Noviherbaspirillum saxi: one gene and its partner. The protein of the gene in region 1 interacts with the protein of each later gene in a pairwise test. Links are inferred from orthologs where the notes say so. Each region holds a gene or a part of one and is shown in the gene's direction. Other genes may lie near its edges.

Region 1 (6,171 bases):
GCGTCTCGGGAAACAGCACAGGCAGGATTGTCAGCTCGCCGGTGATAAGGCAATAAACCGTCAGCGAAACCTGTTTCGACGTCTTACCAGCCGCAGCGACAATAAAAAAGCCGGTCTTCGTTATATACGGAGACCGGCTTTTTCAATTCGCGACCGATTTGATTATGCTAAGGAACGTGCACGAAATAATTTCCCGATTTGGTTCACGTCTGACGGGCGCGCTGCAGCGTTGCTCGGCGTCGCCATAGCTCGCTATGACTCCTTCTCGCGCCCCTCGGCGGGCCCCTTGCAGCGCATCCCGTCAGACGTGTCCAAATCGGCAACTTATTCCGTACACATTCCTAAGCGCGTGTCCGCCTGCACCTGTTCTTGGTCCTGCATTTCCTTCTTGCAATGCGGGCATGAGCGACCAGGAATGTAATAGGGTGACAATTGCTCGCGCGGTGTCACGACGGCGCGGCAGGCAAAGCATTGTTTGGTGTCGGTCGCTTCCAGCTTGGGATTGAGCGCGGTACGGTAGTCGAACACGAAGCAGTTGCCCTTGTAATGCGCGCCGCCGACTTCCTCGAAGTATTTCAGGATGCCGCCTTCCAGCTGGTAGACGCTGTCGTAGCCGATATTCTGCATGTGGATCGCCGCCTTTTCGCAACGTATGCCCCCGGTGCAAAAGGTCACCACGGTCTTGCCGGCAAGCTCGTCCTTATGTTTGGCAACCACTTCCGGAAACTCGCTGAATTTTTCGATACGGTAATCCAGCGTGTTGTCGAAGGTGCCGACATCCACTTCGAAGGCGTTGCGCGTGTCCATCATCACGACCGGCTTGCCGTTATCGTCGATACCCTGGTCGAGCCAGCGCTTGAGCGTTTTTGCATCGACCGCCGGAGCCCGGCCTTCTTCCGGCTTGATCAGCGGGTTTTTCATCGTGATGATTTCGCGCTTGAGCTTGACCAGCATCTTGGTGAAAGGCTGCCGGTCCGAATAGCTTTCCTTGACTTCGATATCGGCAAAGCGCTCGTCCGAGCGCAGCCAGGCGAGGAAGCGGTCGATCGGTTCATGCAGACCGGCCAGAAACAGGTTGATGCCTTCAGGACTGAGCAGGATGGTGCCTTTCAGCCCCAACTCCTCGCATAGGGCGCGGAACTCCGCCCGCTTTTCGGCGGTGTCATTGAAGGTGATGAATTTGTACGCTGCGATGTTGACGTAGGGATTGGTCGACTGCATGGGATTCTAGGTAAGTCTTTGATTTGCCAACATTATATACGTTGCGGCCGCTGCCGACATAGCTCGCTCCACCGTGGAAGCGCAAATTTTCATTGCAACTTTTTGTAGCGCACTGTCAATAGCCAATGTCACCACAGTGACTCGCGGCATGCCTGCCGGAACCGGCGCTCGCGGTAAAATAACAAGATGACTTCTCCGCAATTTATCCACCTCCGCCTTCATTCCGAATTTTCCATCGTCGACGGGCTCGTCCGTATCGATGACGCGATCAAGGCGGCTTCCCAAGACGCTCAGCCGGCACTTGCGATTACCGACCTTGCCAACCTGTTCGGCATGGTGAAGTTTTACAAGGCCGCACGCGGCAAGGGCATCAAGCCGATCGCCGGCTGCGATGTGTGGATTACCAATGACGACGATCGCGACAAGCCCTCGCGTCTGCTGCTGCTGGTAAAAAACCGCAATGGTTACCTGCAACTGTGCGAACTGTTGTCCAGGGCATGGCTGACCAACATCCATCGTGGTCGTGCGGAACTTCGCGCAGACTGGCTGGAAGACGGCGGCGCCAGCGATCTGATTGCGCTTTCCGGCGCGCATTTCGGCGACATCGGCATCGCGCTTGACAATGGCAATCCGGCGGCCGCGCAGCGTTGCGCCGAACGTTGGGCGCGCATTTTTCCGAACCAGTTTTACATCGAAATCCAGCGTTACGGACAGCCGAACGTGGATACGCATGTCCGGCAGGCGGTGGCGCTCGCTAGCAAACTGAAGCTGCCGGTCGTGGCAACGCATCCGATACAGTTTCTGAAGGCCGAGGAATTCGTTGCGCACGAAGCGCGTACCTGTATTGCCGAAGGCGAAATCCTCGCCAATACGCGTCGCGTCAAGCGCTTCAATGAACAGCAATGCTTCAAGTCCCAGGCCGAGATGGCCGAACTGTTTGCCGACATGCCGGCGGCGGTACAGAATTCGATCGAGATCGCCAAGCGCTGCAATCTTCAGCTCGAACTCGGCAAGCCCAAGCTGCCCTTGTTTCCGACACCGGACGGCGTCTCGCTGGACGAATTCCTGGCCACGGAAGCCAAACGGGGTCTCGAGGAACGGCTGGTCCAGCTGTTTTCCGATCAGGCCAAACGCGAGGCCAACCGGCAGCGCTATGAGGAGCGGCTCAAGTTCGAAACCGACACCATCATCAAGATGGGCTTTCCCGGCTACTTCCTCATCGTGGCCGACTTTATCCAGTGGGGCAAGAACAACGGCGTGCCGGTCGGCCCCGGGCGGGGTTCCGGTGCGGGTTCGCTGGTCGCCTACGCACTCAAGATCACCGATCTGGACCCATTGGAATACAACCTGCTGTTCGAGCGCTTCCTGAATCCGGAACGGGTATCGATGCCCGACTTCGATATCGACTTTTGCCAGGAAAACCGCGACCGCGTGATTCAGTACGTGAAAGACCGCTATGGCCGCGAAGCCGTGTCGCAGATTGCGACCTTTGGCACCATGGCGGCAAAGGGCGCGGTGCGCGACGTCGGCCGTGTGCTCGATATGGGCTACAACTTTTGCGACGGCATCTCCAAGCTGATTCCATTCAAGCCGGGCAAGCTGGTGACGATCGCCGACGCGATCGAAGAAGAGCCGCTGCTCAAGGAGCGGATGGAGAACGAAGAAGAGGTCAAGCAGCTGCTTGAACTTGCACAGCAGGTCGAAGGCATTGCCCGCAACATCGGCATGCATGCCGGCGGCGTGCTGATCGCTCCCGGCAAGCTGACCGACTTCTGCCCGCTGTATACGCAAGGTGGCGATTCCGGTGTGGTGTCGCAGTACGACAAGGACGATGTTGAAGCGGTCGGCCTGGTCAAGTTCGACTTTCTGGGATTGACCACGCTGACGATTCTCGATCGCGCGGTCCGCTATATCAAGCAGCTCGATTCCGCGATGTCGGACTTTGCGCTTGAAAAATTGCCGCTCAACGACAAAGCGTCGTACGAACTGCTGACCAAGGCCAAGACGGTCGCGGTGTTTCAGCTTGAAAGCCGCGGCATGCAGGGCATGCTCAAGGATGCCCGGCCTGACCGCTTTGAAGACATCATCGCGCTGGTCGCCTTGTACCGACCGGGCCCGATGGACCTGATTCCGGATTTCTGCCGACGCAAGCACGGTGAAAAATTCGAATACCCGGACCCGCGTACCGAAGGCATTCTTTCCGAAACCTACGGCATCATGGTGTACCAGGAGCAGGTGATGCAGATGGCCCAGGTGATCGGCGGCTATTCGCTCGGTGGTGCGGACTTGCTGCGTCGCGCGATGGGCAAGAAAAAGCCGGAAGAGATGGCCGAGCACCGCTTGATCTTCCGCGAGGGTGCAGCGAAAAACGGCCTGTCGCAGGAAAAGGCCGACGAGATTTTCGACTTGATGGAAAAGTTCGCGGGCTACGGCTTCAACAAGTCGCACGCCGCCGCGTACGCGCTGCTGTCCTATCACACCGCCTATCTGAAGGCCCATCATCCCGCCGCATTCATGGCCGCCAACTTGTCGCTGGCAATGGATGACACCGACAAGATCAAGATCCTGGTCGAGGATGCGATCGATGTCTGCGGCTTGAAGCTGCTGCCGCCGGACATCAATTTGTCGGACTATCGCTTTACGCCGGTCGGCGAGTCGGCCAAGAAGGCGACGCAGATCCGTTATGGCTTGGGTGCGGTCAAGGGCTCGGGACAGAATGCGATCGAAGCGATTATGGCGGCGCGTCAGGAAGGATCTTTCAAGGACCTGTTCGATTTCGTCAAGCGTGTGGACAAGCGGCAGATCAATCGCCGCACCATAGAGTCGCTGATTCGCGCCGGTGCGATGGATTGCTTTGGCGTCGATCGGGGCGTGCTCATTGCCTCAGTCAACTACGCAATGGAATGCGCGGAGCAGGCTGAAGCATCGGCCAACCAGGTCAGTCTGTTCGGCGGACCCGACGGCGACATGGAAGCGCCGCCCGAATACGTCAAGGCCGCCTCCTGGAGCGAGAAGCAGAGGCTGACCGAGGAAAAGATCGCACTTGGTTTCTACCTGTCCGGCCATCTGTTCAATGCTTATGAACAGGAAGTCCGCAAGTTTGCGCGCGCGAAATTGTCCAGTCTGGAACCGTCGCGCGAGCCGCGTCTGATGGCCGGCATCATCAGCGCGCTACGCACCCAGATGACCCAGCGCGGCAAAATCATGATCGTGACGCTGGATGATGGCACGGCGACGGTCGACGTCACCGTCTACAGCGAGCTGTACGAACCGAACAAGCAATTGTTCAAGGAAGATGAATTTCTCGCCGTGCAAGGCAAGGTATCGGAAGACCGCTTCGCCGGCGGCATCCGCGTCTCCGCCGACAAGGTAATGGATGTCGCGATGGCGCGCGTGCAGTTTGGGCGGCAATTTTGCTTCTCGCTCAGCACGCGGCTCGATACCACACAACTCAAGCAGATATTGACACCCTATCGTTCAGAAAATGGATTGCCACTGACCTTGCGCTATGTGCAGGAAGGCGTAGGCAGCTGTGAAATCCGGTTTGCCGACGACTGGCGCGTTGCGCCGGCGGATGGCTTAAAGCAAGTGTTGGCTGATAAGTTGGGGATCAAGGGGGCGACGGTGGAGTACTGATTCCACCGTGCCAAAAGATTTTCGCTGCAAGAAGGAAAAACGGAGGGCGAGATTATTCGGCTTACTGTCCGCTGCCTCTTTTTGTAAGAGGGCGGCGGACAGAGGCGCAGTGGCGTCTCGCCGGGTCAACGCGCTGAATGCCGCTCTACCCACTGCGCAAACGATTGCAAGAACTTTTGCATGAACTCTCGTGTAGAGTCGTTTGCGATATCTCCGCTGTCACTGAACAGCTTGCCCGCACCGCCTATATATGCCTCCGGCTGCTGCATGGCCGGTACATTCAGGAACACCAGAGACTGACGCAGATGGTGGTTGGCCCCAAACCCGCCGACCGCGCCCGGCGACACGCTGATCACTGCGCCCGGTTTGCCGTCCCATGCGCTTTTTCCGTAGGGGCGCGACGCGATGTCGATTGCATTCTTCAGTACGCCAGGAACCGAGCGATTATATTCGGGGGTGACGAAGAGAACCGCGTCGGCATTCTGGATCTGGTCCTTGAAATCGCGGGCCGGCTTGGGCGGATCATCATCAAAATCCTGGTTGTACAAGGGCAAGTTTCCGATTTCCACAATACCGAGCTTCAGTGTATCGGGAGCTAGTTTTTCCAGCGCAAGCGCCATTTTGCGGTTCAGCGATTCCTTGCGCAGGCTTCCGACAATGACTGCGACATTTTTCGTTGTGGCCATGATCTTCCTTTGCTTTGCTAGTGGGAAAGTGATTGCCGGCGTCGTCACGCCGACATCGGGGTTGATGAAATGGCATGCGTTGGAAAACAAGTAGACCGGCTATGGTCAGCATTTGTTCTGCGCATCTCTCATGTGCCGACTGGGGACGCAGTTCGATAGGATGATGCACAAAGAACTATTCACCGTTAAGATGGATCTGAAAATTGCCGAAGTGTTCATATTTCACTTCGGCCAGAGTGGCTGGAAAAGATGGGCATCCTTACAACATACCGACCATTGAAGAGGGAATCATTATGAATAACAAACAAACCGGTAATGTCTCCGAAGACTTCGGCAAACTGATTCTTCGTGTCACGCTTGCAATACTGATTCTTTTTCATGGCATTTCGAAGTTGATCAAAGGAGCCGATGGCATCCTCGCGATGGTGGCGAAGACAGGTTTGCCGGCCGAATTCGGATATCTCGTTTACGTCGGCGAAGTGCTTGCACCTCTATTGATATTGTTTGGCGTCATGACGCGTCCAGCCGCTCTGATAGTCGCAGTCAATATGGTAGTGGCGGTCGCATTGGTACACGCGGCCGAGATATTTACTTTAGCTAAAACCGGCGGTTGGGCACTGGAGTTGCA
Region 2 (3,892 bases), on another replicon or contig:
GAAACCATGCTGGGTGGACGCAATGTCACGCGCTTCAAGAAGGGCGGCGACCAGTACGATGTCATCGTGCAAATTCAGAATGGCGAACGCGATGCGCCGGATGACATCAACAATATCTTTGTGCGCGGTACCGGCAAGAACGGTGCACCCGACCAGATGATTCCGCTGTCGAGCCTGTTGAAGGTCCGCGAAACCGTCGCGCCGCGCGAACTCAACCACTTCGGCCAGCGCCGCGCGGTCGTCATTTCAGCCAACCTTGCCAACGGCTACACCCAGGGCGAGGCGATCGACTTCATGGAAGAAACCGCCAAGGCCATCATCAAGCCCGGCTATGCGACCGACTTGTCCGGTTCGTCGCGCGAGTTCCGTGCCGCCAGCGGCAGCCTCGCGCTGACCTTCGTACTGGCGCTGGCGTTCATCTATCTGGTGCTCGCCGCGCAATTCGAAAGCTTCATCGACCCCTTCGTCATCATGCTGACCGTGCCGCTCTCGATGGCGGGCGCATTGGCTGCGCTGAAGTGGACCGGTGGCACCTTGAACGTGTACAGCCAGATCGGCCTGATCACGCTGGTCGGGTTGATTACCAAGCACGGCATCCTGATTGTGGAATTCACCAATCAGTTGCGTGAAGAAGGCAAGCCCATGCACGAAGCCATCGTTGAAGCCGCCGTACTACGCCTGCGCCCGATTCTGATGACAACCGGCGCCATGGTGCTCGGCGCCATGCCGCTCGCTCTGGCGACCGGCGCCGGTGCGGAATCGCGCATCCAGATCGGCTGGGTGATCGTTGGCGGCATGAGCTTCGGCACCATCCTTACCCTGTTTGTCGTACCGACCTTTTATACTTTCCTTGCACGCAAGAAGGAACATCAGCCAATTCCGGTTGACCCCGTTGCTGCTCCCGTTGTTACAACTCACTAAACATGCGACAAATCGTACTTGATACTGAAACCACTGGCCTGAACCCGCGTTCGGGCGACCGCATCATCGAAGTCGGATGTGTGGAAATCGTCAATCGCCGCCTGACCGGCAATAATTTTCATGCCTACATCAATCCCGAGCGCGATTCGGAAGAGGGCGCGCTCGCGGTGCACGGATTGACCACCGAGTTTTTGAGCGACAAACCGAAGTTCGCCGAAATCGCCAATGAATTGCGCGATTATGTGCGCGACGCGGAAATCATTATTCACAATGCGCCTTTCGATCTTGCCTTTCTCGATGCCGAGTTCGACCGCATGGGGTTCCCGCGCTTTGCCACGCATGTGGCGAAGGTGACCGATACGCTGGTGCAGGCGAAGGAAATGCATCCGGGCAAGCGCAATTCGCTCGATGCCCTGTGCGACCGCTACGGCATTTCGAATGCGCATCGTGCTCTGCACGGCGCGTTGCTGGACGCGGAGTTACTGGCGGAAGTCTATCTTGCGATGACGCGTGGTCAGAACAGTCTGACGATCGATCTTGCGGTTGAAGCGGCTGCCTCCGACGGCAGTCAGCTGATCGAAGCTGTGTCGGTGGCGGAAATGCTCATCGTGCGCGCCAGCGATGACGAACTGATCGAGCATGAAGCCTTGCTCGATCGACTGGATAAGGAAGCCAAGGGCAAATGCGTCTGGCGGACAGAGCCGGTGACGGCAGTCAACTGAATCGATGCGAGGTTCGCGGTTTTTTACTTTTCAACGAACTGCTCACTCAGGACATAAGGATCTCGCATTGCGCTATTGAATCGAGTCGCGGATTATTGACTTGCCATGAAACGGCAAATTGATTCGGCAAGGCATTTATGCCATAATGCCGACCTCCCGGACAGTTAGCTCAGGGGTAGAGCACCGCCTTCACACGGCGGGGGTCACTGGTTCAATCCCAGTACTGTCCACCAGAATAAAGTAAGAAAATCAAGCGCTTACAAAAAGAAGGCCGACTCCCCGAAGTCGGCTTTTTCGTTTGTGGACTTGCTGTGGACTTATCTCGCGCGAAACAAATCTTCCTCGGGAAGGTGCCTTAAACCGCCATCACCCGGTACGGGTTCAGTAGCTGCGCGAATCGACGATTCGTGCAAATAGAATTCGCCATTCTCTGACGATACGCCTCGGACATCGTATAGATCGCTCACCAGCAGAAGTGCGGCCGACTTGACCAGGGCAGGCGCCTCGCCATCGGCGTACGTCACTCCCGTATAGTTTTCGACGTGGGCTTTGGCGGTCGCAATCATTGCGGTGATTTCGTCGTTGGCATAATCGCCACCATATCCGAATATGGGCTTTTGCTTCTTCCCGAGTAATCATTCTTTATCCTTCGTTGTCAGTGCCGGTTACGCACTGCGATGCCCATCGAAAGGGTGTTAAGCCAGTTTAGCGTCGCAAGGTTTGCCGTTTGGATGCCGCTGGTCGCCAAGACGCCAGTAGGCTCATTGGCGCCGCCGCCTTTAATCAGGTGGTGTCGATCGCCTTTGCCAGCATGAAGCGCAAATCGTCGGTCACCAGGCGTTCAGCATCCGGGGACGATTTTCGCCCGCAGCAATTTTCCCGAGCAGCTTCTTGGCCTCTTCGCGAGCGTCACTGACTGTTGTAGTGGGAAAGTTCTTATCTTATTAAGTGAATAACGGGCTTGCTTGTTGTCCTTGCCCGTGTAGCCGATAGCGGCCGTCCCTTATCTTTAAGCACTACCGGACGGTGACTTTCTATGCCAACGCCTGTTCGGAAGCTTCTGCTCGCCGGATATCCCGACGAAGTGCGACGGGTGGTGAGAGATGGGCGGTATCATACAAAGCGCGGCAAGCACTCCGTGGATTAAGCGCTTCCAGAAGCCTACTGTTCGCAAAGGTCCCGTTGCAGCGAGTCCAGTAACGCTTTAATTTCAAAGATTAGAAAATCGGAAAAATGTTGCATATCAACTCCAATTGATCGTTGGAAACTTGTTCGACACCTGACGCGATGCCAGATCGGCCTGCATTGTTAACATTGTTAATATTGCGTCTTCATCCATGTTCCTATTGGCGGGACTTTGTCGTCCCGTAGCCGGAAACGGTTGGCGGGTTTTTCTTATTCGACGTGACACACTCGAGCCGTTCAACTTAAATGGTGAGAAGCGCTTCCTGCATGGCGAGCCGTTCAACTTAAATCACCCGTCGATCACACGCATTGCGCCCCACCCGACAGGCAAAAAAATACGGCGCTCAATAGAGCTTGCGAATCAACTCCTCCGCCTGCGCCCATTCGCCAAATCCGGCGGCCGGATTAATATGTCCCACCGCCCCAACATTCACAAGCTCGCTTCCCCAATCTGCAGCCAACTGGCTTACACGCTCAAAGCTGCCAAGCGGATCGTTGGTGCTGGCGGCGACGATGCTGCGGAAAGGCAGAGGCGTGCGCGGCAGCGGTAGCCAGCCGTTTTCGCGGATCGCATCCGGCGTCGGATAGCCGGCCGGCATGGGCGATTCGAGGTCAGCCGGTGCGGCCAGCACGGCACCGTGGATCGGGCGCTTGTATTTTTGTGCCCAGTGAACGGTGATCATCACGCCGGCGCTGTGCGCGACCAGGATGACCGGACCTTCGATTTTGGACAATTCGTGTTCGAGCGCTTCGACGCGCGCGTCGCGGCTCAGCTTGTCGTGTTCCAGCGGCGGGACCGAGAGCGCATTGGACAGTTTCTTTTCCAGGATCGTTTGCCAATGTTCTTCGACGTGGTCGCGCAGGCCGGGAACGAAGAGGATGGTAGGTGAAGATGTCATGGTCATAAAAGACTAATTATCAAAAATGGTTCAATCAGGCCTTTTGCGCTTGAATGCGCTGCAGGTCTTTCGCGTAATGACGCCGGCCGATTCCGAAAGCGACCGCGGCGCCGAGAGCAAACAGAGGAACGATTTCCAATGCGCCCAGCAGGCCGACGCGGTCGG

The links. Proteins that work in one complex are often made in the same cells at the same time.
Region 2: the proteins of dnaE (region 1) and dnaQ interact in binary tests that used the Escherichia coli proteins (3 or more experiments, as listed by UniProt). The link is inferred for Noviherbaspirillum saxi from one-to-one orthologs.

What each region holds. Positions count from the first base shown.
Region 1 is NZ_QYUO01000002.1:31,156-37,326, reverse strand. What follows is about bases 1,105-5,057. They hold dnaE (DNA polymerase III subunit alpha), read left to right. Parts: upstream 1,105-1,407; coding sequence 1,408-4,857; downstream 4,858-5,057. Other genes in these bases: D3871_RS16020 (NADPH-dependent FMN reductase), read right to left, coding at 4,983-5,057; D3871_RS16030 (sulfurtransferase), read right to left, coding at 1,105-1,221. Outside these bases: D3871_RS16035 (TolC family outer membrane protein), read left to right, coding at 1-45; more of D3871_RS16030, read right to left, coding at 325-1,104; more of D3871_RS16020, read right to left, coding at 5,058-5,543; D3871_RS16015 (DoxX family protein), read left to right, coding at 5,837-6,171. UniProt on the Escherichia coli protein: DNA polymerase III is a complex, multichain enzyme responsible for most of the replicative synthesis in bacteria. This DNA polymerase also exhibits 3' to 5' exonuclease activity. The alpha chain is the DNA polymerase catalytic subunit.
Region 2 is NZ_QYUO01000001.1:1,374,134-1,378,025, forward strand. Bases 1-2,783 are described here. They hold dnaQ (DNA polymerase III subunit epsilon), read left to right. Parts: upstream 1-923; coding sequence 924-1,643; downstream 1,644-2,783. Other genes in these bases: D3871_RS06475 (efflux RND transporter permease subunit), read left to right, coding at 1-921; D3871_RS06490 (head-tail connector protein), read right to left, coding at 1,961-2,254. Outside these bases: D3871_RS06495 (RBBP9/YdeN family alpha/beta hydrolase), read right to left, coding at 3,173-3,733; D3871_RS06500 (MFS transporter), read right to left, coding at 3,762-3,892. UniProt on the Escherichia coli protein: DNA polymerase III is a complex, multichain enzyme responsible for most of the replicative synthesis in bacteria. The epsilon subunit contain the editing function and is a proofreading 3'-5' exonuclease.